Regions from separate parts of the Providencia hangzhouensis genome, predicted to be linked through region 1. Evidence: predicted binding sites of a transcription regulator. Region 1 holds the regulator's gene; each other region holds the start of a gene.
What was found. Region 1 encodes CRP, which controls carbon source genes, mostly activating them, when cyclic AMP is high. Its sites were predicted from a motif close to ATGTGANNNNNNTCACAT; they were not measured.

Region 1 (8,380 bases):
ACGCCGTATTTGGTAAAGTGGTGAAAGGGATGGATGTTGCAGATAAAATCTCTAAAGTAAAAACGGAAAATGTAGGCCCATATCAAAATGTTCCTGTAGAGCCAATTACAATCATTTCTGCTGAAGTGATTAAAAAGCCTTAGTGATTAAAAAACAGTAGTAATTAAAAACTATCGTGTCGAATACAGTGGGTAGGTTGCTTTAACGTGCCCACTTTTTTTAAAATCCGCTTTTCCTTCCCCTTTGAGTTTCTCTTCATTCACTATGTTAGTTAAAATGTGTCAGCGCTTACTACGTTTTAATAGCCTTTTATTTCATTGTATTTAAAGTAATTCTTAATCAAAATGTGAGCTTGTTATAGGAATGTAAATATAGTTCCATGATTTTTATATGGAAATTTTTTTTGAGAAAAAATAATCATTGACTTAAATAGGCTATTTTCCTGCTTTGGCTGTGCTATGATAGCCGCCCTTATTATTTTTATGGTGTTTTAATCATCGTTCTGATTGCCAACACAATAAAAATATGCATAAGAAATAATACATAATGATAAAAATCAGTCGGATAGGCTAATATGCTTCTACTTATTGATAATTACGATTCATTTACTTACAACTTATACCAATACTTTTGTGAATTAGGGGCTGAAGTTGTTGTAAAACGTAATGATGAAATTACCATCGAAGAAATTGAACAGCTTTCGCCTACACATCTTGTGATTTCACCTGGGCCATGTACACCGGATGAGGCTGGCATCTCCCTTGAGGCGATAAAATACTTTGCAGGTACGCTTCCCATTTTAGGTATTTGCTTAGGGCATCAAGCCATTGGGCAAGCTTTTGGTGCATCAGTTGTTAAAGCACGAGAAGTTATGCACGGTAAAACCTCTGCGATTCACCATAATCATCAAGGGGTATTCAAAGGCTTGAACCGGCCCTTGACGGTGACACGTTACCACTCTCTGGTAATTGCGGCAGAGACACTCCCTGTTTCTTTTGATGTATCAGCATGGTCACTGAATAATGGTGATGTTGATGAAATCATGGGAATACGGCACAAAACCTTGCCTATAGAAGGCGTTCAGTTCCATCCTGAAAGCATTCTGAGTGAGCAAGGCCATGAATTACTAAATAATTTTCTAAAATATTAATTTATAAATCTGGTTCAGAATAAATTAATTATGCATATTATGCCCTTTGCTATTGCTCTTTTTTGATTTTTTATTCATATTTAATGATTATATTTTCATTATCGCATTAAATAAGAGCAGGTGAGGGGTATGTCAGAACAATACGCAGCAGCAGAACAACACGCAGTTAATCGGCAGACTTTCGATCAAGTTATGTTGCCTATTTTTTCGCCGGCGGAATTTATTCCAGTTAAAGGTGAAGGTAGCCGTGTCTGGGATCAGCAAGGTAAAGAATATATTGATTTTGCTGGTGGGATCGCGGTTCTTGCTTTAGGGCATTGTCACCCTAGTTTGGTGGCTGCTGTGCGTGAACAAAGCGAAAAGCTATGGCATGTCAGTAATATTTTCACCAACGAGCAGGCGCTAAAGTTAGCACAAAAACTTACGAATGCGACATTTGCTGACCGTGCGTTTTTTGTGAATTCAGGCTCAGAAGCTAACGAAGCCGCGTTTAAATTAGCGCGTCGTTACGCTATCACCAAATATAACCCATATAAAACGAAGATTATTGCTTTCAAACAAGCCTTCCATGGGCGCACATTATTTACCGTTTCGGTGGGCGGGCAAGCGAAATATGCAGATGGTTTTGGGCCAAAGCCTGCGGATATTATTCATGTGCCTTTTAATGACCTGGATGCGGTCAAAGCGGTCATTGATGAAAATACCTGTGCTGTGGTGTTAGAGCCCGTACAAGGGGAAGGTGGTGTCACCCCTGCGACATCAGAATTCCTGCAAGGAGTTCGCAAGCTATGTGATGAAAATAATGCATTGTTGATTTTTGATGAAGTACAAAGCGGTATGGGGCGTACAGGTAAATTATTTTCTTATATGCATTACAACGTTGTGCCTGATATTTTAACCACGGCAAAAGCATTGGGTGGCGGTTTCCCTATCAGTGCAATGATTACTACTGAAGAAATTGCGAAAACGATGGAAGTGGGTTCGCATGGTACCACTTATGGCGGTAATCCATTAGCTTGTGCAGTAGGTAATGCGGCGTTTGATATTATTAATACAGAAGATGTATTAAATGGCGTTCAAAAGCGCCGTGAATTGTTTATTGCTCATTTGAATAAGCTTAACGATAAATACCACATTTTTTCTGAGATCAGAGGAATGGGGCTCTTAATTGGTGCTGAGCTTGACGGCAAACTATTGAACCGCTCGAAAGATATCCTGCAAGCCAGCGCAGTAGAAGGGCTGATGATGCTCAATGCAGGCACTAATGTTTTACGTTTTACGCCTTCGCTGATTATTTCGGAAGAAGAAATTAATAGCGGCATGGCGAAATTAGAAACGGCAATAGAGAAGTTACTGAGTTAATGATTAATTGAAAGTTGCAGAGGCATTAATGTCTCTGCAACTAGTTCCTTAAGCAAGCGGTTATTTATTATCCAAGAGGCTTAATTCAGATTGAAGGTGAGATATATGAGCTTCTTCTTTGACTATTTCTGTCATAAGGTTTTTTATATCTTCTAATGTTTTTTGTGGGTCTTGCAAGGTATACTCTAAGCTTTTAGCTTTTGGTATTTTATTTTTAGGGATTATTGTTTGTTCTTCTTTACTTTGCGATAATTTATATCCATTACTAATAAATTGTTTGCGAGCTTTTGATTTTTCGGTGTGGCGTATTTTGATATTAGGCTTTTTTTTTCTAATAATTGATTTTTCTTTCCGATCTAAATTATCTGTTATTTTAGATTTTGTGTGGTTTTCGGAGGTGGTTAAATTAACCACTGTTTCTTTCTTCTTGTTTTCTGAACTATACCCAGAATCGACAGAATTCTCTGAAACATAACCAGATAAATTAGAGTTTATACTTTCATTACTCGAATAAAAATTAATGCTTGAATTCTGATGGTTATCACTAAAAAATTCATTAAATATTGTTTTTGCATTTTCACTGATAATATCAGAGTCTGACTTATTTATTATGCGAGTTGCATCATCAATAATATCTTGTGAATACGCTTGTTTAACAAGTTCGCTACTCTCTGTATTTAGACTTTCATCTTGTGCTTTATACCAGTCAATACCATCATTGTCCCAAGCTAGTTGTTTATTTGTGGTAGATTCATTGAAATGATCTTCTAACGTGCTAATGGCTGATTCCATTTTATTAAAAATATTTCCGCACTCTTTATTTTTGTCAGGTGATGGTTCAGTAGAGTCTAGAGTATTGATATTATTTAATTGATTATTATCTTGAAATACTTCTTTATTCGAATCTTTAATTTTTTCGTGTTTTTTTATTAAATTTTGACTGGTTATAGTAGTTTTATCTATAATCTTAGCCTCGCCATTTTCAAATTTAACGCATAGTTCTTCCTTTTTATTTGTTTTAAAAACATCTCTGAACTTGCGAATACTTTTTTCATGAATGGATTTTATTTTATATTTAAAATTAGATAGCATACCTGCGGAACGGTTTAAATGAAAATCTACAAACGTTGAGGTTTCAACGTTGTTTTTTTTACTTGTTTGCATTGGTAAGTCTTCCTGAGTTTTATGGGTAATTGAATGGTCTTCTACTGGGGTAAAATTTTTTTCTATTTTTCTCGAATTTTTAAATATGAGGGGATAGCGAGAAACTAAGCTCTGATCTTGAGAACTAGGCATATTTTTAAAAAAATCAAGGCTAGTCTTGAAATCGATAGAGCGGATGTCAATATTTTTATTTTTTTGAGTTTCAAAAATAGTTTTATGCTTAGGATAAAATGTCTTATGAGTTGGCTGGGTATTAGGTAGCAAACTTCCTATATTTAATGAAGATACAAAGTTTTCACGTGGTGTCTTTTTTATCTGTTCTGTAGGTTGTTTCACTAATGTGGGGGAATTTACAGATGCTTGATTTGCATATTGTAAGTTTTCAAAAAAGGTTTTATTCTTAATAAAATCTTTTTTGTTATTTTCTAATTGTGGCGAAATAACTTGGTTTTTTGTGCTAGTAATAGTGCGCATATATAAAATCTCGGATGATTAATTATTAATTATTTTATATAAGTATATTTTAATTAATATCAAAAAACGCGAGTGTGCTAGAAAGTCAATAAAGGGGCCATAAGCAAAGAAATGAAAAACAGCGCTATATCATTGATATACCGCTGTTTACAATAATAGCCCAGCCAAAGGTGGCCAGGCTGAAAGGTTAATTAACGTGTGCCGTAAACCACAATTGTTTTACCATGTGCAGAGATCAGGTTTTGGTCTTCTAACATTTTCAAAATACGGCCAACTGTTTCACGGGAACAACCCACGATTTGGCCTATTTCCTGACGGGTAATTTTGATTTGCATACCGTCTGGATGTGTCATCGCATCAGGTTGTTTGGCTAAATTTAATAGAGTTTGAGCAATACGGCCTGTAACGTCTAAGAATGCGAGGTTACCGACTTTCTCAGATGTTGTTTGTAGGCGACTAGCCATTTGCGCAGAAAGGCGCATTAAAATATCAGGGTTAACCTGAATCAATTGACGGAATTTTTTATATGAAATTTCAGCAACTTCGCAGGCGATTTTTGCTCTAACCCACGCAGTACGTTCTTGCCCTTCTTCAAATAACCCAAGCTCACCAATGAAATCCCCCTGATTCAGGTAAGAGAGGATCATTTCTTTGCCTTCTTCATCTTTAATTAAAACAGCCACCGAACCTTTAACGATATAGTAAAGGGTTTCTGCTTTCTCACCCTGATGGATAAGAGTGCTCTTGGATGGATATTTATGAATATGGCAGTGTGACAAAAACCATTCAAGAGTAGGGTCTGTTTGTGGCTTGCCGAGAACCATTAGCGTTATCCTCTGTATGTTATTGCAGCCATTCGGAAAAACGTACTAGAAAGGCTGGCTTTAAAGTCACTAGCTTAGCATATTAATTTGCCTTATATACCTTTAAATAATCAAGGGGCTGATTACTTCAGCGTTTTTGATTGCTCTTGGTAACGCAAATTGATATCAACACTATAATATGATCAATTAAACTGTTGAGTTTTGATCTTAATCCTATCAACTAAGTATTGTTTGTAGCATATTCAATAAAGAAAGTCTTCCCTGTATCGCTTCAGCCAAATAAAGTTGATATAACATTCCTTATATCTATGGAACAATGTAGCCTTTAAACCGATTTCATTTCAAGGGGAAATACAATGGAAGCAAGAGTAAAGTGGGTTGAAGGGCTTTCTTTCTTAGGAGAGTCTGCGTCTGGGCACCAGGTGATGATGGATGGCAATGCGGGTGATAAAGCCCCAAGCCCAATGGAAATGGTGTTAATGGCAGCGGGGGGTTGTAGCGCAATTGATGTCGTTTCGATTTTGCAAAAGGGCCGCTACGATATTACGGATTGTGAAGTTAAATTAACCTCACAACGTCGTGAAGAAGCCCCTCGTTATTTTGTGAAAATCCATTTGCATTTTATTGTGACAGGGAATGAATTAACGGAAAAAGCAGTCGAACGTGCCGTTCAACTTTCTGCTGAGAAATATTGCTCAGTCGCATTGATGTTAGAGAAAACCGTTGAAGTCACACACAGCTTTGAAATAAAAAACTAAAAATAAATTTAATTTTTATTAATATATTTGAATTGAAAGATGCTTACCTTAATTAATGATAAGCATCTTATTTTTTAATCAAAAAATAATTTAACTGTTGTTCTTTTGATTAATTAGTTTTTCGACTATTGGTGCCATAATTAATTCCATTGCTAAACTGAGTTTCCCTCCTGGGACGACAATTGTATTCATTGCTGAAATAAAAGAGCCGGATATCATTGACAGCAAATAGGGGAAATCAATTTGCTCTAGCCCACGAAAGCGGATCACAATAAAGCTTTCGTCTTGTGATGGGATAGCTTTAGCCGAAAATGGGTTAGAGGTGTCTACCGTAGGAACGCGTTGAAAATTGATATGGGTGCGAGAAAATTGTGGCGTGATGTAATTAATATAGTCCCCCATTGAACGTACAACAGAGTCCATAACCGCTTCGCGGGAGTGCCCTCTCTCTGTGGTATCGCGGATCAATTTTTGGATCCATTCGAGGTTGACAATAGGGACAACACCTACAAGCAAATCAACATGTTGTGCAACATTATGTTCTGGAGTGACAACGCCACCATGCAGCCCCTCATAAAATAAAATATCTGTTTTGTCTGGTAGCGGCTCCCAAGGGGTAAATGTCCCAGGTTGCAAGCCATACGGTACCGCTTCATCATAAGTATGTAGATATTTACGGGACTGCCCACAACCTGTTTTTGCATAGTCGATTAAGGTTTGTTCAAGCAACGCAAAATCATTCGCTTCGGGGCCAAAGTAACTGATGTGCCGGCCTTGTTCTCTGGCTTTACGGATAGCCATATCCATTTCAGGGCGTGTATAGCGATGAAAGCTATCCCCTTCTAATGTTGCTGGTTGGATATTTAATTGGTGAAAAACTTTACGAAATGCTTGGCTAGTTGAGGTTGTGCCAGCTCCGCTCGAACCAGTGATAGCAATGATTGGGTGCTTTTTGGACATCGTGGACTCCCTGTGTTGCGCTTATAAGCACTATTTTAATCAATAGTGCATGAAGCGGATTAACGGGTGTTAGGGTTTTGAGTTTTATTTGATGGTTTTACGACATGATTGTGTGGAAAACCTGTAACTTAATTCATGATAGATGATGACGTAAAAATGAACCATAGAATAAAAACATCAGACAGAAAAACTCCCCTTAGGCATGAAATTAACCGATTCATGCAATTCAGACCAGACTAGCACAATTTCACCAGAAACTAACTGCCGTTTCACATCGTTGACCTTATCTTGTAAGCTTTTTTCATGGGAGCCGTAGTCGGTTCCTTCCCGTAAGACATAGCTTTCAATTAGGTTTTCCAATGTTTCAGGTTCAAGTTCTTGCCAAGGAATAATCACATTATTTCCTTATCTAAATAAGGCGTTAACCATTGAGGGATGCGTGTTTCTAACCACATTTGCGGTTTTCTCAAGGTACCGCTCACAAAGCCTACGTGCCCACCATGTTCTGTCATTTGGTATTCCACATTGTGGGGTAAAAATGATAAATCAGGAACAACCTCAGGCGCCATAAATGGGTCATCTTTAGCGTGGATAATCAATGTTGGCTTCGTGATGTAAGCTAATTTAGGTAATGCGCTGCATTTTTGATAATAATCTGTCGCATCATCAAAACCATGAATACGAGCAGTGATCACATCATCAAATTCACGGATGCGTTTTAGTTGTTTAAGCTGCAGCAAGTTTAAAGGTAGTGAGCCAGGGTAGCGTACCAATTTACGCGTTGCATTACGTTTTAAGCCATTTAGTAAATAGCGTTGATAGAATTGAGATATTCCTTTTTCCATCCGCAAAGAACAGGCTTCTAGCATTAATGGGGCCGAAACCACGACGCCCGCATCTAAATCTGCATTTTGCCCACTTTCTGCGAGATAGCACGCTAACATATTACCACCAAGAGAATAGCCGACTGCGGCCGTCGGCGTATCACCATAGGTTTGTTTTAACCAACGGAGAAAATAGCGAGCATCACTGGTTTCACCTGAATGGTAAATTCGCTGTTGGCGATTGGGTTCACCGCTACAACCGCGAAAATGCATAATTACACCCAACCAACCATGCTTTTGGGCCGTTTCTAGCATCCCGTGGGCATAAGGGCTCTTAAAATTGCCTTCGAGACCATGGAAGATCACTAAACGTGGCTTATGTGCCGCTAGCTCAGGTTTTTCACTCCAAGCGAGATCGATAAAATCGCCATCAGGCAATTCAAGCCGCTGCCATATTGGTTTGATTTTCGGTGTTCTACGGAAAATCCTTGGCAGTAATGTTTGGAGGTGTGGATTTTTAGCCCAACTTATTGGACGAAAGTTTTCTGACATAGCCTTATTTTTATTTAATGGGGACTCTTGTGAGTCACATAACATACTGTTATTTTTTTGTGATGCAAGTAAACAAATTTGAGTTTGAGGCTAAATTATAAATGACATTGGGGCTGGTTTTTTCTCTTTTTACGTTTTTATTCATTGCTGCAGTCACTCCCGGCCCTAACAATATGTTGCTAACGTCAAGTGCAGCAAACTACGGTTTTCGCCATACAATAATATTATGCCTTGGTATTATGTTAGGGATGCAGTCAATACTCTATCTCTCCGCATTCGGGGTTGCTGCACTTTTATTGCTCTATCCTGCGC
Region 2 (8,380 bases), 550 kb from region 1:
TTTTTCAGCCTCTAATATTAATAGATCTATTTATATGATATTCGTTAGCTCACTCGCTTGCTTAATTGAGTGTTATAATAAATACATTAAAAAAAGAGTAAATGGTAGGATTTCTATTAAAGATTAACTTTTAATAGGTTTTTTCTATTAAATCTGTTTTTTTTAGCATTATCTAATTAAAAAATATCTTCTCACCAGTTTAATTGGTTAAAAATACACTTAATAGTGTTGAAATCAGGGGGATCAATAAAAAAATACACTAAATAAGCGTAAAATTATTATAATTGTTAACAAATGTATATTTAATTAAGAAGTATAAAGAATCTACATTGAAAGTTACAATTTATTACAATTAAAGGGTGGGAAGAATTTAGAATAAAGGTAGGAAACCAGTTATATTGGTAAAATTATAATTTGTAATGTGTTTTTAGCCCTCTTATTTATTAATAACTCAACTAACTAGTTTAATGTGTATGATGTTAAAATTACACTTTGCTAACTAGATATATGATATGACATAAGTGTCTAGTAGGTTGATACTATAGTATCAACTTTTTAATATCATGACCCTATTGTGGCACATAGGGTTTAGACCTGAAATTTTGTCTTACAGGCCAATTTATTTTCTATAGTCTCATCAGATATTTTACCAGTGAAAATAGAATCAGCGATAGGTTACTACGTTCTCTAGTGCCCCTTATTTTAATTTCAGCAATATCAATTATGATGTCTTTATCTGTGGATGTCGTGTGCTATAGAAATAATAATGGGAAAGCTTCCTCTTTGTAATTAGGTCACTAAATGAATATAGGTTTTGCAGTGCCTAATACTATACACGTTTGTTCTAAAAGCAATTCTTCACTTAGAGATTCGCTAATTATTACTTAATAAGTTAGATATACCGATTTACCTAGCCGCTAATTAAGATTGCACTGCGGGCTTTTGAAAGCCACTTTTATTCAAAACTATACATATAAGAACTGTGATCTGTATAGGAATTTCTGTTGTAAAAACGTTGGTTGTTAGAAGTGCACGCATTATCTATATATGATGAGCAATCTAGATAAGCTTTGCAGAATAGCTTATCTAGATTATTTTGAACGATTCTTATTTTCTCCTTGTTAGGTGTGGAGATAGACCATTCTATAGGCTATAGGCAACTGCGATTAGCCAGTAATATTTATTGCTACTGTTTTTTCAATTCATGTTACTTCTATTTATTTCTAATCATTGGAAGGGTTGGGTATTTGACTTAATCTAAACAAAAATATTCGGGCATATTGAGGCTTTTTTTTGTCTAAAACTTTGCCAATTATCACTAATGTGGCAGCTAAATGCGCTAGATGCATAAATCACCTTGATCCCAGACACTGAACTCAGGTTTAATAAGGTTAGTCACTTGCGCAAAAATGTAAGCATTAAGGGATATTTTGCGCAATGGAATGGATTCAGCTTTGCGGCAGTTCAATTTATTAGCGATCTGCTGCCATGAACATAGCAAATATTGCGGTATGGGTAGAATTGGGTTACTTTCAATCGCTCTATTCGTGAAATGCTCAGTTTGTTGTCGATGCGCTATGGCCCCTTAAAGTAGGGTACATATGGGATACATCGCTAAATTGATGTTTTCATGTTACAGCGAAATTAAAGTAGCACTATCCGTATTGCGTTGTAAAAATTGGTTTAAGTACGTTTTTATCCTACCTGGAGTATACTGATGACGACTCGTAAAACCCTTGCTAATGCTATCCGCTTTCTAAGTATGGATGCGGTTCAAAAAGCAAAATCAGGGCATCCTGGCGCGCCAATGGGCATGGCTGATATTGCTGAAGTACTGTGGCGTGACCATATGAATCATAACCCAGCTGACCCACACTGGGCAGATCGTGACCGTTTTGTACTGTCAAACGGCCATGGCTCAATGTTGATTTATAGCTTACTGCACCTCACTGGTTATGACTTATCTATTGAAGAGTTAAAAAATTTCCGCCAATTACACTCTAAAACACCGGGCCACCCAGAATATGGCTATACTCCAGGTGTTGAAACAACAACCGGTCCTTTAGGTCAAGGTATTGCAAATGCAGTGGGTTTTGCGATTGCAGAACGTACATTAGCAGCGCAATTTAACCGCCCTAACCATGACATTGTTGACCACCACACTTATGTGTTCATGGGTGATGGTTGTATGATGGAAGGTATCTCGCACGAAGCGTGTTCTTTAGCGGGTACACTGAAATTAAATAAACTGATCGCATTCTATGATGACAACGGTATCTCTATTGATGGTGAAGTTGAAGGTTGGTTTACTGACGATACCGCTGCACGTTTCGAATCTTACGGTTGGCATGTTATCCGTGATATCGACGGCCATGATGCATCACAGATCAACGCGGCAGTGAATGAAGCGAAAAGCCAAACTGATAAACCAACACTGATTATGTGTAAAACTATTATTGGTTTTGGTTCACCAAACAAAGCGGGTTCTGAGTCTGTTCACGGTGCGCCTTTAGGTGATGCTGAAATTGCAGCAACTCGTGAAGCTCTGGGGTGGAGCTACGGCCCATTCGAAATTCCTAAAGATATCTATGAAGCTTGGGATGCTCGTACTGCAGGTAAAGAAAAACAAAGCGCATGGGATAAAAAATTCGCCGCATATGCAGCGCAATTCCCTGAACTAGCTGCGGAATTCACTCGTCGTATGAATGGTGAATTACCTGCTAACTTTGACGCGGATGCGAAACAATTTGTTGAAAATCTGCAACAAAACCCAGCAAATATCGCAAGCCGTAAAGCATCACAAAATGCATTAGAAGCATTTGGTAAAGTATTACCTGAATTTATGGGCGGTTCTGCGGACTTAGCGCCAAGTAACTTAACCATGTGGTCAGGCTCCAAAGCACTGAACGTAGACCCAGCGGGTAACTACATTCACTATGGTGTTCGTGAATTTGGTATGTCAGCTATCATGAACGGTATTGCGTTACATGGCGGTTTCATTCCTTACGGTGCGACATTCCTGATGTTCGTTGAATACGCACGTAATGCGGTTCGTATGGCAGCACTGATGAAAGTGCGTAGCATCTTTGTTTATACTCACGACTCTATTGGTCTGGGTGAAGATGGCCCAACTCACCAACCGGTTGAGCAACTGGCAAGTCTGCGTGTGACACCAAATGTCAGCACATGGCGCCCTTGTGACCAAGTTGAATCTGCTGTGGCGTGGAAATATGCTATCGAACGTAAAGATGGCCCAAGCGCATTAATCTTCTCTCGTCAAAATTTAGAGCAACAACCTCGTACTGCTGAGCAATTAGCCAATATTGAGAAAGGGGCTTACATTCTGAAAGATTGCGCAGGCACGCCTGAGTTAATCTTTATTGCGACAGGTTCTGAAGTGGAACTGGCCGTTAAAGCGGCTGAGCAATTAACATCAGAAGGCCGTAAGGTCCGTGTTGTTTCTATGCCATCAACCGATGCATTTGATAAACAAGATGCGGCATACCGCGAAGCTGTTTTACCTGCCAATGTGACAGCACGTGTTGCTATCGAAGCGGGTATTGCAGATTACTGGTTCAAGTACACTGGTTTAAACGGTGCCATCATCGGTATGCATACCTTTGGTGAATCTGCTCCAGCCGAAGTTCTGTTTAAAGAATTCGGTATTACAGTAGAGAAAGCGGTTGAAGCTGCAAAATCTTTACTGAAATAAAATAAGAAGGAATGAGCCCCGAATTTTGGTTCTCATTTCTAATTATCTTGCTGAACAACGCCTAGTGATAAGCTAGGCGTTGTTTTTTTGTGCACCAATATAGGATTTTCTATTGCGTTCTGTAAATATATCCCTTAATCTAACCTTAGATAAGCTGAACCGTTTCAGTCATGTATTGCTGAATGAAAATATTTTTTAAAAATGTCGGTTGAAGCACACTTTTGATGTTTGACAGCTAAAATGAGCAGTAGAGTTGGTGTGAGTCAGTTATCCTTAGCAACCGTGTGATTTTGCTCAGATACAAGGTGTAGAATGGCAATCAGGGTAGCAATAAACGGCTTTGGCCGCATTGGTCGAAGTGTTCTAAGAGCGTTGTATGAATCTGGCCGTCGGGCAGAGATTATCGTGGTGGCGGTTAACGAACTTGCTGAACCTGAAGGTATTGCGCATTTGCTGAAGTATGATTCCAGCCATGGGCGTTTTGCTTGGGATGTACGGCTTAACGGAACACTTTTACAAGTTGGTGATGATAATATTCGTTTATTTCATCAACGTGAGCTGCATGAGTTGCCTTGGAAAGAGTTGGGTATTGATGTCGTTTTAGATTGCAGTGGGGCTTATGGCTCACGGGATGATGGGTTACTGCATTTAGCAGCAGGGGCGAAAAAAGTGTTATTTTCTCACCCGGGTACTGACGACCTTGATGCCACTATCGTTTATGGTGTTAACCATGAAAGCCTAACCGCTCAAGACAAGATTGTTTCCAATGCTTCTTGTACCACCAATTGTATTATTCCAATTATTAAATTACTTGATGAGGCATTTTCGATTGAATCGGGAACCGTGACGACGATTCACGCGTCAATGAATGACCAGCCCGTTATCGATGCCTATCATAAAGATTTACGCAGAACTCGCGCAGCGAGTCAGTCTATCATTCCTGTTGATACCAAGTTAGCCGCAGGAATTACACGAATTTTTCCGAAATTTAAAGACCACTTTGAAGCCATTTCTGTTCGTGTACCGACGACGAATGTGACAGCGATTGATTTGAGTGTTACCGTACATGACGATGTTTGTGTTGAAAAAGTTAACCAACTACTGCGAAGCGCTGCACAAGGGCATTTTCGTGGTATAGTGGACTACACAGAATTACCGCTAGTCTCGATGGATTTCAATCATGATCCACACAGTGCTATTATTGATGGTACACAAACGCGAGTTAGTGGTAAGCATTTAATTAAAACCCTGGTTTGGTGTGATAACGAATGGGGGTTTGCTAACCGGATGCTAGATACAACATTAGCAATGGCAGCGACAGGTTTAAACTAATTGGCGACTGACAGACAGCAGGGCATGATAACTTTATTGTTTTGCACAGTCGCTGATGGAAACTTTATAGAGAATCAACGAGAGGATTCACCATGTCTGTAATTAAGATGACCGATTTAGACTTAGCGGGTAAACGCGTATTCATCCGTTCTGACTTAAACGTTCCTGTAAAAGATGGCAAAGTTACTTCTGATGCGCGTATTCGTGCTTCATTACCAACAATTGAAGCTGCTCTGAAACAAGGCGCTAAAGTCATGGTCACTTCTCACCTTGGTCGCCCGACCGAAGGCGAGTACAACGAAGAGTTTTCACTGCAACCTGTTGTTGACTATCTGGCCGATAAAATGGATTACCCAGTCCGTTTAGTTAAAGACTACCTTAACGGTGTTGACATCGAAGCTGGCGAGTTAGTTGTGCTGGAAAACGTTCGCTTTAATAAAGGCGAGAAAAAAGACGACGAAACGCTGTCAAAACAATATGCGGCATTGTGTGATGTTTATGTGATGGATGCGTTTGGTACGGCTCACCGTGCACAAGCGTCAACACATGGTGTTGCTAAATTCTCTCCAGTGGCTTGTGCTGGCCCACTACTGAGTGGTGAGTTAGAAGCATTAGGTAAAGCATTAGATAACCCAGCTCGCCCAATGGTTGCGATTGTTGGTGGTTCTAAAGTGTCAACTAAACTGACTGTATTAGATTCTCTATCTAAAATTGCAGACCAGTTAATTGTTGGTGGCGGTATTGCGAATACCTTTATCGCAGCGGAAGGCAACAATGTTGGTCGCTCATTATATGAAGCAGACTTAATCCCTGAAGCGAAAAAATTACTGGCAAACTGCCAAATTCCAGTACCGACTGATGTTCGCGTTGCAACTGAGTTCTCCGAAACTGCACCTGCAACTCTGAAAGCAAGTACTGAAATTAAAGACGACGAACAAATTCTGGATTTAGGTGACGAATCTGCACAGCGTTTGGCTGAGATCCTGAAAAATGCCAAAACCATTCTTTGGAATGGCCCAGTAGGCGTGTTTGAGTTCCCTAACTTCCGTAAAGGTACTGAGATCGTTGCAAAAGCGATTGCTGATAGCGACGCATTCTCTATCGCTGGTGGTGGTGACACCCTAGCGGCTATCGATTTATTCGACATTGCTGACAAAATTTCATATATCTCTACTGGTGGCGGTGCTTTCCTTGAGTTCGTTGAAGGCAAAAAGCTCCCTGCCGTTGTGATGCTAGAAGAACGTGCTAAAGCGTAATTAATTGTTCATACACAACAGGCAGCGTAGGCTGCCTGTTTACCACAGGACCTTTTCACATGTCTAAAATTTTTGATTTTGTTAAACCGGGTGTTCTTACTGGTGATGATGTACAGAAAGTTTTCGCAGTTGCTAAAGAAAATAACTTTGCATTGCCAGCGGTGAACTGTGTTGGTACGGATTCAATTAACGCCGTACTTGAAGCGGCCGCTAAAGTTCGTGCTCCAGTTATTGTTCAGTTTTCTAATGGCGGTGCTGCATTTATCGCAGGTAAAGGCCTGAAAGCTGAAGGCCAACAAGCTGCAATTTTAGGTGCGATCTCTGGTGCTTATCATGTACACCAAATGGCTGAGCACTATGGTGTTCCTGTTATTCTGCATACTGACCACTGTGCGAAGAAATTACTGCCATGGATCGATGGCCTGTTAGATGCAGGTGAAAAACACTACGCAAAAACCGGTAAACCACTGTTCTCTTCTCACATGATTGACCTGTCAGAAGAAACACTGGAAGAAAATATCGAAATCTGTGCTAAATATTTAGCGCGTATGGCTAAAATCGATATGACTCTGGAAATCGAACTAGGCTGTACTGGTGGTGAAGAAGACGGTGTTGATAACACAGGTATGGACAGTTCTGAGCTGTATACTCAACCAGAAGATGTTGCATATGCATACGAAAAACTGAATGCAGTAAGCCCGCGTTTCACTATCGCGGCTTCTTTCGGTAACGTTCACGGTGTTTATAAACCAGGTAACGTTCAGTTAACGCCAAAAATCCTGCGTAATTCACAAGACTACGTTTCAGAAAAATATAACCTGCCACACAACAGCTTAGACTTCGTATTCCACGGTGGTTCTGGCTCAAGTGCTGCTGAAATCAAAGAAGCAGTTAGCTACGGTGTTATCAAAATGAACATCGATACTGATACTCAGTGGGCAACTTGGGATGGTATTTTACAGTACTACAAAAAGAACGAAGGCTATCTGCAAGGTCAGTTAGGTAACCCAGAAGGTGCGGATAAACCTAACAAAAAATACTATGACCCACGTGTGTGGCTGCGTAAAGCACAAGATTCAATGGTTGTTCGTTTAGAACAAGCATTCAAAGAACTGAACTGTGTTGATGTACTGTAATTAACGCGCATTAAGTTTTTTGTGATTAATCCCCTAGTAAGGTAACTTGCTGGGGGATTTTTTGATCATGTAGATACTGGTGCTTTACTTAATTGTGAAAGTAGTTTTAAAAACAGCGCTTCACTTTGTGTTAGCGGTTTACTCGCCTCGGTGATTGCACATATGTGGTTATGAAAGACAGGGGAGTCGCTCATTTCTATGAGTGAATGGCGGAAATTAATATGTGAGGCATAGTTTTCCGGTAAAATACCCACATAGTGGCCTGAAGCGATAAAGGTAGCTACAGCCTCAAGGCCAGCGGCTTCAGGGCCTCGGCTAAATTCACCCGATGCTAAAATACTTTCAGTGAATGGGTGTGGCCGATAAACTAATGCTAGATTATGTTTGTTGTTGGCGGTATTGGCAGAAACATAAAGTTTATGGTTTTCTATAAATAAGAATTGATAATTATAACGGTTATTTTCGTGATATTGCCCGCGAATACCGATTTGAATTGTTCTGTCACTAAGCGCTTTATTTAATTGATTATGGTTGAGGATGCTTAGCTCTAATTTAACATTAGGCGCCTCTTGGGTAAATTGAGCAATAGTGGCTGATAGATGACAGAGTGGATCCGTTAATATATGTTCAATAACACCAATAACTAATGTTCCAGATAAAATCCCATGGCGTTCATCGACTTCAGTTTTGATATTATCTAATGCTTTCAAAGCAGTATTGGCTTTTTCGATAACAAATAAACCTGACTCAGTTAGCTTAAAACCAGAAGGGCCTCTTTCACACAATTGGACACCGAGTTTTTCTTCAATTTCACGGATATGGCGGCTTATTGATGCTTTTGACATATTTAGTTTTTTTTCTGCAATGGTAAAGCCACCAGCTTCTGCAACGGAAGTAAAAACACGTAATGATTTTAAGTCTTTTTCAGTTAATTTTTTATTATG
Region 3 (8,380 bases), 1.9 Mb from region 1:
GGTACAACGGTTATCTAAAATGCCGAATGTACGCAGTTTAACGTTAATGAGTCACTTTGCTAATTCAGATACCAAAACGGGCATTACTGAACCTTTTCAACAAATCCAGCAATTTGAACACTTATCTTTAGAAACCTGCATCGCAAATTCAGGGGCAACACTGTGGCATAAACACACACAATATGATTGGATTCGTACAGGTATTTTGCTGTATGGCGCTTCTCCAAGTGGAAAGTCTACTGATATATCTGGGTTGGGCTTGAAGGCGGCGATGACCTTACAGTCAGAAGTGATCGCTATCCATGAAATTCCAGCAGGTCAATCAATTGGTTATGGTAGCCGGTTTACATCGACTAAACCTATGCGTATTGCGACAGTAGCGTGTGGTTATGCAGATGGCTACCCTAGACATGCTGCCAATGGAACGCCTGTATGGTGCAAAGGAAAGCGTTGTGCGCTACTGGGGGCTGTTTCAATGGATATGCTGACAATTGATATCAGTGACTGTGGCGATGTTAAGCTTGGTGAGCGAGTGGAGTTATGGGGGCAAAACTTACCGGTTGATGAGGTTGCACAAGCTGCGGGGACAATTGGTTATGAGCTACTTTGTGCGCTAGCAAAAAGAGTTCCTGTTTCTTATGAAAATAAAGTAGAATAAATATTAATCAGTCACGCTAAAAACAGTTAAAATTTAGCTTTAAATGTGATTTCGATTAAGCATATTGGGATTATAGCTATATTGTTATAACATATAGCTGTGATCTATTTCTCATTATTTTTAGGTTGAATATATGTCAAAAGCAATTAAATTAACGACACTTGCGGTGGCTTTGAGTGTGTTATCTGGGGCCGCCTTTGCAGGAACTTGGTCAGTTGGTGGTTCAGTATTAGCTCAGTCAACACCTTATAAAGGGATTAAGAGCCGTGACTATGTCACGCCAGTGCCTATTGTTAATTATGATAGTGAGAATTTCTATTTTCATACATTAGCAGCTGGTTATTATTTATGGAATGATACACAAGACCAGTTATCATTGGATGCTTATTATTACCCACAATTTTTTAAACCTAAAGACAATGATGATAAAGCAATGCGTGAATTAGACCGTCGCCGTGATACGGTGATGACTGGTCTGACTTATCGTCATAAAGCTGATTGGGGTACACTAAGAACGAATATTTCTGGTGATATCTTAGGTATCAGTAATGGTATTCGTGGTGAGTTTGCCTACCTGTATGGTTTTGAAGGTGATAAATGGTCAATCACTCCAGGCCTTGGTATTAAATGGGATAGTAAGAACCAAAACCGTTATGAATATGGCGTGTCTTCAAAAGAATCACGTAATAGCGGTTTAAAACGTTATAATCCAGGTTCAAGTTGGACACCATACATTGAAGTGACAGGAAATTACCGCTTTGATGAAAATTGGACTGTATTCGCAATGGGCCGTGTTGACCGCCTACCAAGTGAAGTGAAAGATAGCCCAATGGTAAATAAAGATGTTTCCGCCATTATGTGGACAGGTGTCACTTACACATTCTAAGTTTGTGATAGAAAATTAAATTAATTAGCCCCTGATATTCTTACAATTATCAGGGGCTAATTTTATCTATCTAGTTATCTATCTAGAAAATTTATATTCTTAGAATGGATAATTAATCTTGCGGCTTATTATCGCGACTGACCATCACTAAAGAAAGACGAGCAGGGTGTTGTGCTTCACTTTTCATCGGGACGTTGATCCTTGCCGTTTCTACACAAACCATTTGTTTGTACCCATTATTTGGCATGTCATCCATGCTACATGATAATTCTGCCCAAGGGTTCCAACAGACAACATCACTATTATGGTAATGGTGAATTTCTATTGTACGTGCCCAGCCATCATCACGTAATAAGCTGTATTCTTCCGGTTCTGAATAAATACGATCGGTGTGCTTATTAAATTTGAGTGGCTCATTCACATAAGCTTCTTTATCTGCGACTTTATCGAAGTAGTGGCCGCCTAACCCATAGACGGTGGCTTTTTGGATATCACTGATATTGAAATAACTATGCAATGCGGCAGTCGTTTCGAAATCTCCATAACTTTCTAATTCAAGTTCACATGTTTCCCCAAGTTTCATACGTAAGATCAGGGTGAACTCATGGGGCCATAATTTACGGGTATAGTCGGTATCCGTTAACGTGAAGGTTAAAATAACACCATCTTCATGTTCATTATGTGCGGTGAATTGCCAAGGTAAAATTCGTGCAAAACCATGACTAGGACTGGCAACAGGACCGAACCAAGGCCAACAAATAGGAATACCACCGCGAATAGCAACGCCTTCTTTAAAGGCACTTTCTGAACTTAGCCATAAGCAAGGTTTTTGCCCCGCGGGTTGCCAATCAATAAGTTGAGCGCCTTGTAAACTGACAGCACCACGTACTTTGGGATGTGAAATAACAATAAGTGGGAGCTCATCGAGTTGGCGTTGAGTAATGTAAGCAGAGACTTGTTTAATGACTGGTAGTGCAAAAAGTTTGTCGTGCATGGTATTAGGCCTGTGTTCATTCACTTAAATTATTTAGAAGTTCCTGTGTGGCATACTTAAAGCCGCAGTGAATCGTATTCGTTCTAAAATAAGTCATGTTTATAGCGTATCCAATAGAAGATCAACCATAAGCGATATTGTAGAAAATATGAAGTGTTAATTTGTTATTGGATACGATACAAAAGAGCCGCCAAATTGGCGGCTCAGTTAGACAGATTACATTACAGCTCTTATTTAGAGATGTGAGCGATCAGGTCTAAAACTTTGTTAGAGTAACCCGTTTCGTTGTCATACCAAGAAACTAATTTAACAAAGTTGTCGTTCAGTGCGATACCTGCTTTAGCATCAAATACTGAAGTCAGTTTTTCACCGTTGAAGTCAGTTGATACAACGTCATCTTCAGTGTAACCCAGAACGCCTTTCAGTTCGCCTGCAGCTGCTTCTTTGATAGCATCACAGATTTGAGCATAAGTTGCTGGTTTTTCTAAACGAACAGTTAAATCAACAACTGATACGTTAGGAGTAGGTACACGGAAAGACATACCAGTCAGTTTACCGTTCAGCTCAGGGATAACTTTACCTACGGCTTTAGCAGCACCGGTTGATGAAGGGATGATGTTTTGAGCAGCACCACGACCACCACGCCAGTCTTTATGTGAAGGACCATCAACAGTTTTTTGTGTTGCAGTTGTTGCGTGAACTGTTGTCATCAGACCTTCAACGATACCGAACTTGTCATTGATAACTTTAGCCAGTGGAGCTAAGCAGTTAGTTGTACAAGATGCGTTAGAAACGATTTCTTGACCTGCGTAAGCTTTGTGGTTAACGCCCATAACGAACATAGGAGTATCATCTTTAGAAGGGCCAGTCAGAACAACTTTCTTAGCGCCAGCTTGGATGTGTTTACGTGCAGTTTCATCAGTTAAGAAGATACCTGTTGCTTCAGCAACGACGTCAACACCGACTTCGTTCCATTTCAGGTTTGCAGGATCTTTTTCTGCTGTTACACGGATTTTTTTGCCGTTTACAACTAGGTGACCATCTTTAACTTCAACAGTACCGTTGAAACGACCATGAGTTGAGTCGTATTTCAGCATGTATGCCATGTATTCTGCATCGAGCAGGTCGTTGATAGCAACGATTTCGATGTCAGAACGCTCTTGTGCAGCACGGAAAACGATACGGCCAATACGACCAAAACCATTAATACCTACTTTGATAGTCATAGTATTTCCACCAGCTATTTATTCGTGAATTAAGTTGTAGTTAAAGTTACCAAAACCTTGCCAGCCGTCAAGCGGAATCGTGTCAATTATTGAAAAAAATCAATTCTGATACCACCAATTGCTTATTTGTCAGCCACTTCAGCGGCAAATACAGCCGCACGTATTATCGGGATTGTACGGCATAATGAAACCATCTATCAGTGATATATGTGATACGGTTCACAAATCAAAACGGAAAGTAAGATGCTTCTTAGTTTAGAATAGTTTTACAGAAAATGTTGTTAATTTTTTGTTGATTGAAATTGATGTATGATAACCATCAACCACTTTAGTTATTTAAATATTTAGGTATGACATGTCAAGTAAAGATAAACAACCTATTGATATTTCAGAATTAAATGAGATGCAGCGTTACGTTACACAGCAAGCGGGTACCGAGCCGCCATTTAGTGGCCAATTATTGCATAACCGTAAAGAAGGTGTGTACGAGTGCTTATGCTGTGGTTCACCTTTATTTATGTCTGAGACCAAATTTGATGCAGGTTGTGGGTGGCCAAGTTTTTACCAACCCGTCAATGAAGAGGCAATCAAATACATTGAGGATTTCTCTCATGGGATGCACCGCATTGAAGTTCGCTGTCAACACTGTAATGCGCATTTAGGGCATGTGTTTCCAGATGGTCCTCAGCCTACTGGTCAGCGTTACTGCATTAATTCAGCATCATTAAGCTTTATTGATGACGATAGCGGTGAAAAGACGCGTGGATAAATAGCTGAAGCGTGCTGAAGCCATTTTTTTTAGAATGACAAAAACGATTCAGCTATTGGCTGAAATCAAGAATAATAAAATAATGAGTGAATTATGTATTTGAAGGAGCTTTACCGTGAGCGTTGAAGTCAGTCCTGAGCAACTTGAACAATTATTAGCAGTGATGACCCCTGAAATTTATGAACGCCTTGTGACCGCTGTTGAGCTCGGTAAATGGCCAGATGGTGTGATGTTAACGCCAGAACAAAAAGAACATAGCTTACAAATGGTATTATTGTGGCAGTCACGGCATAACCATGACCCTGAGCATATGACGGTAGGGACTAATGGTGAAATTACGATGAAGAGCAAGCAAGAGCTAAAAACGTTGTTTCAAGGTGAGATGTTAGCAACATTAAAACCGCAAAATAATGATGAATAGCTTGTTTATTCAATATGATGCTGCATAGTGACAGTGTCACTAAAACAAGTTTTCTCAATTACTAGATTTTCAATTATTACATGAGAAAACTTGTCCATAAAACATGTCCTAATGCAGGTCGGTTAATGTAATTAACCTCGCACCTTGATTTTGCATTTCGACTAAAGCTTCTTGGCTGTCATTGGCCCCGAGATTGACGCCTCTACACCCATCGACTAAAACATCTACGGTATAACCTAATTTTAACGCATCTAACACAGTAAATTTGACACAGTAATCCGTCGCAATTCCCATAATAATTAAATGCGAAATATGGTGTTCTTGTAGCCACGTATGTAGGCGCGTTTGGCTAATTTTATCATTATCAAAAAAGGCACTATAGCTATCAACCTGGGGGTTTTCCCCTTTGGTAAAAATTGCACTAATAAGCGATTGATTTAAATTTTTGTGTAATTCAGCGCCATGTTCACCTTGTACGCAATGAATAGGCCACCAAACTTGTGTAATACCATTTAGCTCACCGACTTCGCCAATTTGAGTATTTGAATTGGCCGCGAAACTAAGGTGTGTCGCAGGGTGCCAATCTTGGCTTGCAATGATGTCTATTTGTTTTTGTTGGCAAATATCCATCGCTTTATTAGCAACATCAATAACATGTTCGCTTTCATTTACTGCTAATGTGCCACCCGTGCAGAAATCGTTTTGTAAATCGACTAACAGTAATGCTGCTTTCATTATGTCCTCAGTATGTTATCTGTTATTCATCAGCATAGCTCAACTCGCCGCGTAAATTATTCTGCATTAACTCACGGATTAAAGCAGGGGTATAATTTTGACTCAGTAAGTAGTGCAATTTACTTAAGGCGGCTTCAAAAGTCATGTCATATCCACTTATCACACCCGCTTCTGCAAGTGCGTGTCCTGTGGCGTAGCCTTCCATATTAACACGGCCAGAAATACATTGTGTCAGGTTCACCACAATAATCCCTCGGTTCGTTGCTTCACGGAGTATGCGCAGTAATTCAGGCTGCTGAGGGGCATTACCGACACCGTAAGAGCGCAATATCAGCGCTTTAACGGGTTGTTGGAGAATGTTGCGTACAATTTCAATTGATAGCCCTGGATAAAGTGTCACAACGCCGATAGGTTGAGGTGTAATTCGGTGACTTTTAAATTCACCTATACCAATAGGCGCAGGGCACGTATTAAATGAGCGAATATGAATGCCAGCTTCCATTAATGGCGAACAGTTAGGTGAACTGAAAGCATCAAAGCCATCTGCATGGGCCTTAACAGTGCGGTTACCGCGATATAATTTATTATTGAAAAATAATCCCACTTCATTAATGGGGTAGTTTGCTGCTAAATATAATGCATTTAGTAGATTAGTTTGCCCATCAGAACGTAATGCTTCTAAAGGGATTTGTGACCCTGTCACTATTACGGGTTTTTTCAAGTTTTCAAACATGAAAGATAACGCTGAGGCAGTGAAAGCCATCGTGTCAGTGCCATGTAATATGACAAACCCATCATAAAGTGGATAGTTCTCACGTATATCATCAGCGATAAGTTGCCAGTCTTCAGGAGTGATATCAGATGAATCAATTAAAGGCTGATGTTCACGGATCGTAAACTCAGGCATTTCAGGGCGGTGAAACTCGGGCATCTGAGCTAACTGAGCTTGCAAATGACCGGAAACAGGAATATATCCCTGTGGTGAATGGCGCATGCCAATTGTTCCACCAGTGTAAACAACATAAATTGATTTCTTCTGCATCTTATTACCTAATTTATCCAACTTATCGAAGGAGAGTGATTATCAGGATTTTGACGTATTTGTTAGCGTATTACTATCGTTAACTTGCGAATAGTTAGATTGATATGAGGTTATTGATGGGTTTGTGAGAGAAATCCCCTTCATTGAATCTGAAGGGGATTTAGCGATTAGTTAATTTCCGCGCAATTTAAACAAAAAGCATAGCGGTTTTGTGGGTCATTCATTTTTAAGAAAAATTGCGCTTGTTGGCGGATATCCGTCGCGACTGCTGGTGGTAAAAATACGTGTAGCACATCCGGCATGGCGGCTTGAACGTTTGTCGTTAATTCAAGTAACAATTGATCCATAAAGGTCAACTCAGGCTTCATCCAATCTAACTTAACGTCAGTGAGTTTAGCGAGCTCAGCAGCTTTATCTACGGCATTATCAAAATCACCTAGTTGGTCTACAAGACCATTTTTAAGCGCGTCTTGCCCAATCCATACACGGCCTTGAGCGATTTGGTCTATCTCTGCCGGTGTTTTATGGCGAGATTTAGCCACTAAGCCAATAAATGTCTCATAGCCATTCTCAATGGTAATTTGCATCATGTCAGCAAATTGTGGGCTGATCCCTTTAGTCAAAGAAATATCGGCTAATGGCGACGTTGATACGCCATCAGTATATACCCCTATAGAATCTAAAGATTTTTCAAAGGTATTAATTACGCCAAATATACCAATCGAACCAGTCAGCGTGTTTGGACTGGCAATGATATAGTCCGCTGGAGTTGAGACCCAATACCCCCCAGATGCAGCCATTCCCCCCATAGATACAACAACAGGTTTACCTGCAGCATGAGCAGAAGCCAGTTCACTGCGGATCAAATCAGAAGCGCTTACGCTACCACCTGGGCTGTTAACGCGCAAAACTATCGCTTTAATATTATCATCAAGGCGAGCGTCACGAATTTGTGCTGCGATGGTATCGCCTCCTGCAATCCCAGCCGTTTGTGGGCCATCCATGATAGCACCTTGAACGACAATCACGGCGATATTGCCACTTTGATTAGCATTGGTATCTGCTATTTTAGTGGAATAATCATAGATACTAATATTATTGAATTGTTTATCTTCTTTATTCCAGCCAAAGTGTTTACTGAGTAAATCTTCAACTTGTTCGTTAGTATAAAGTTTATCAACCAATTTTTGTTTTAACGCGTATTGTGCGCTATCGCCTTTGACTGAGCGTAATTTCTCTAAAATAGCATCAGCCCCAGGAAAAATTTGTGTGCTGGTCGTATTACGGTTTTTGGCGATTTCTGTGAGGTAATTGTTCCAAAGAGCATCCAGCCACTGTTTATTGGCTAAACGTGCTTCAGGGGACATCTCATCACGCATTAATGGCTCAACCGCTGATTTATAGGTACCAACACGGAAAATATGGCTACTAACTTTAAGTTTTTCTAACAGTGACTTGTAGTAGAGTCCATTCGTTGCAAAACCATATACCCCAACCGCACCTTGCGGTGTGAGGTAAATTTCATCAGCGTAACTGGCGAGGTAGTATTGCGACTGATTATAACTGTTACCAATGGCGTAAACCTGTTTCCCTGAACTTTTAAATTCATTGATTGCTTTACCGATATAAGCTAGAGAGGGCTGATCGGC

Region 2: epd (erythrose-4-phosphate dehydrogenase) is a predicted target of CRP. The motif match lies at 3,995-4,012, and genes of this name have one in related genera.
Region 3: msrB (peptide-methionine (R)-S-oxide reductase MsrB) is a predicted target of CRP. The motif match lies at 3,972-3,989, and genes of this name have one in related genera.

What each region holds. Positions count from the first base shown of each region.
Region 1 covers NZ_CP135052.1:330,040-338,419, forward strand. The annotation lists gene ppiA (peptidylprolyl isomerase A) at 1-143, shown strand, start outside; gene PZ638_RS01460 (aminodeoxychorismate synthase component II) at 575-1,150, shown strand; gene PZ638_RS01465 (aspartate aminotransferase family protein) at 1,280-2,512, shown strand; gene PZ638_RS01470 (hypothetical protein) at 2,573-4,150, opposite strand; gene crp (cAMP-activated global transcriptional regulator CRP) at 4,342-4,974, opposite strand; gene PZ638_RS01480 (OsmC family protein) at 5,331-5,732, shown strand; gene PZ638_RS01485 (phosphoribulokinase) at 5,823-6,692, opposite strand; gene PZ638_RS01490 (YheU family protein) at 6,870-7,088, opposite strand; gene PZ638_RS01495 (hydrolase) at 7,085-8,068, opposite strand; gene PZ638_RS01500 (LysE family translocator) at 8,170-8,380, shown strand, end outside.
Region 2 covers NZ_CP135052.1:884,848-893,227, forward strand. The annotation lists gene tkt (transketolase) at 1,718-3,712, shown strand; gene epd (erythrose-4-phosphate dehydrogenase) at 4,025-5,044, shown strand; gene pgk (phosphoglycerate kinase) at 5,137-6,300, shown strand; gene fbaA (class II fructose-bisphosphate aldolase) at 6,360-7,436, shown strand; gene PZ638_RS03830 (LysR family transcriptional regulator) at 7,502-8,380, opposite strand, start outside.
Region 3 covers NZ_CP135052.1:2,249,880-2,258,259, forward strand. The annotation lists gene alr (alanine racemase) at 1-658, shown strand, start outside; gene PZ638_RS10105 (MipA/OmpV family protein) at 792-1,544, shown strand; gene PZ638_RS10110 (D-hexose-6-phosphate mutarotase) at 1,657-2,538, opposite strand; gene gapA (glyceraldehyde-3-phosphate dehydrogenase) at 2,769-3,764, opposite strand; gene msrB (peptide-methionine (R)-S-oxide reductase MsrB) at 4,120-4,533, shown strand; gene PZ638_RS10125 (YeaC family protein) at 4,649-4,954, shown strand; gene pncA (bifunctional nicotinamidase/pyrazinamidase) at 5,063-5,689, opposite strand; gene ansA (asparaginase) at 5,712-6,731, opposite strand; gene sppA (signal peptide peptidase SppA) at 6,899-8,380, opposite strand, start outside.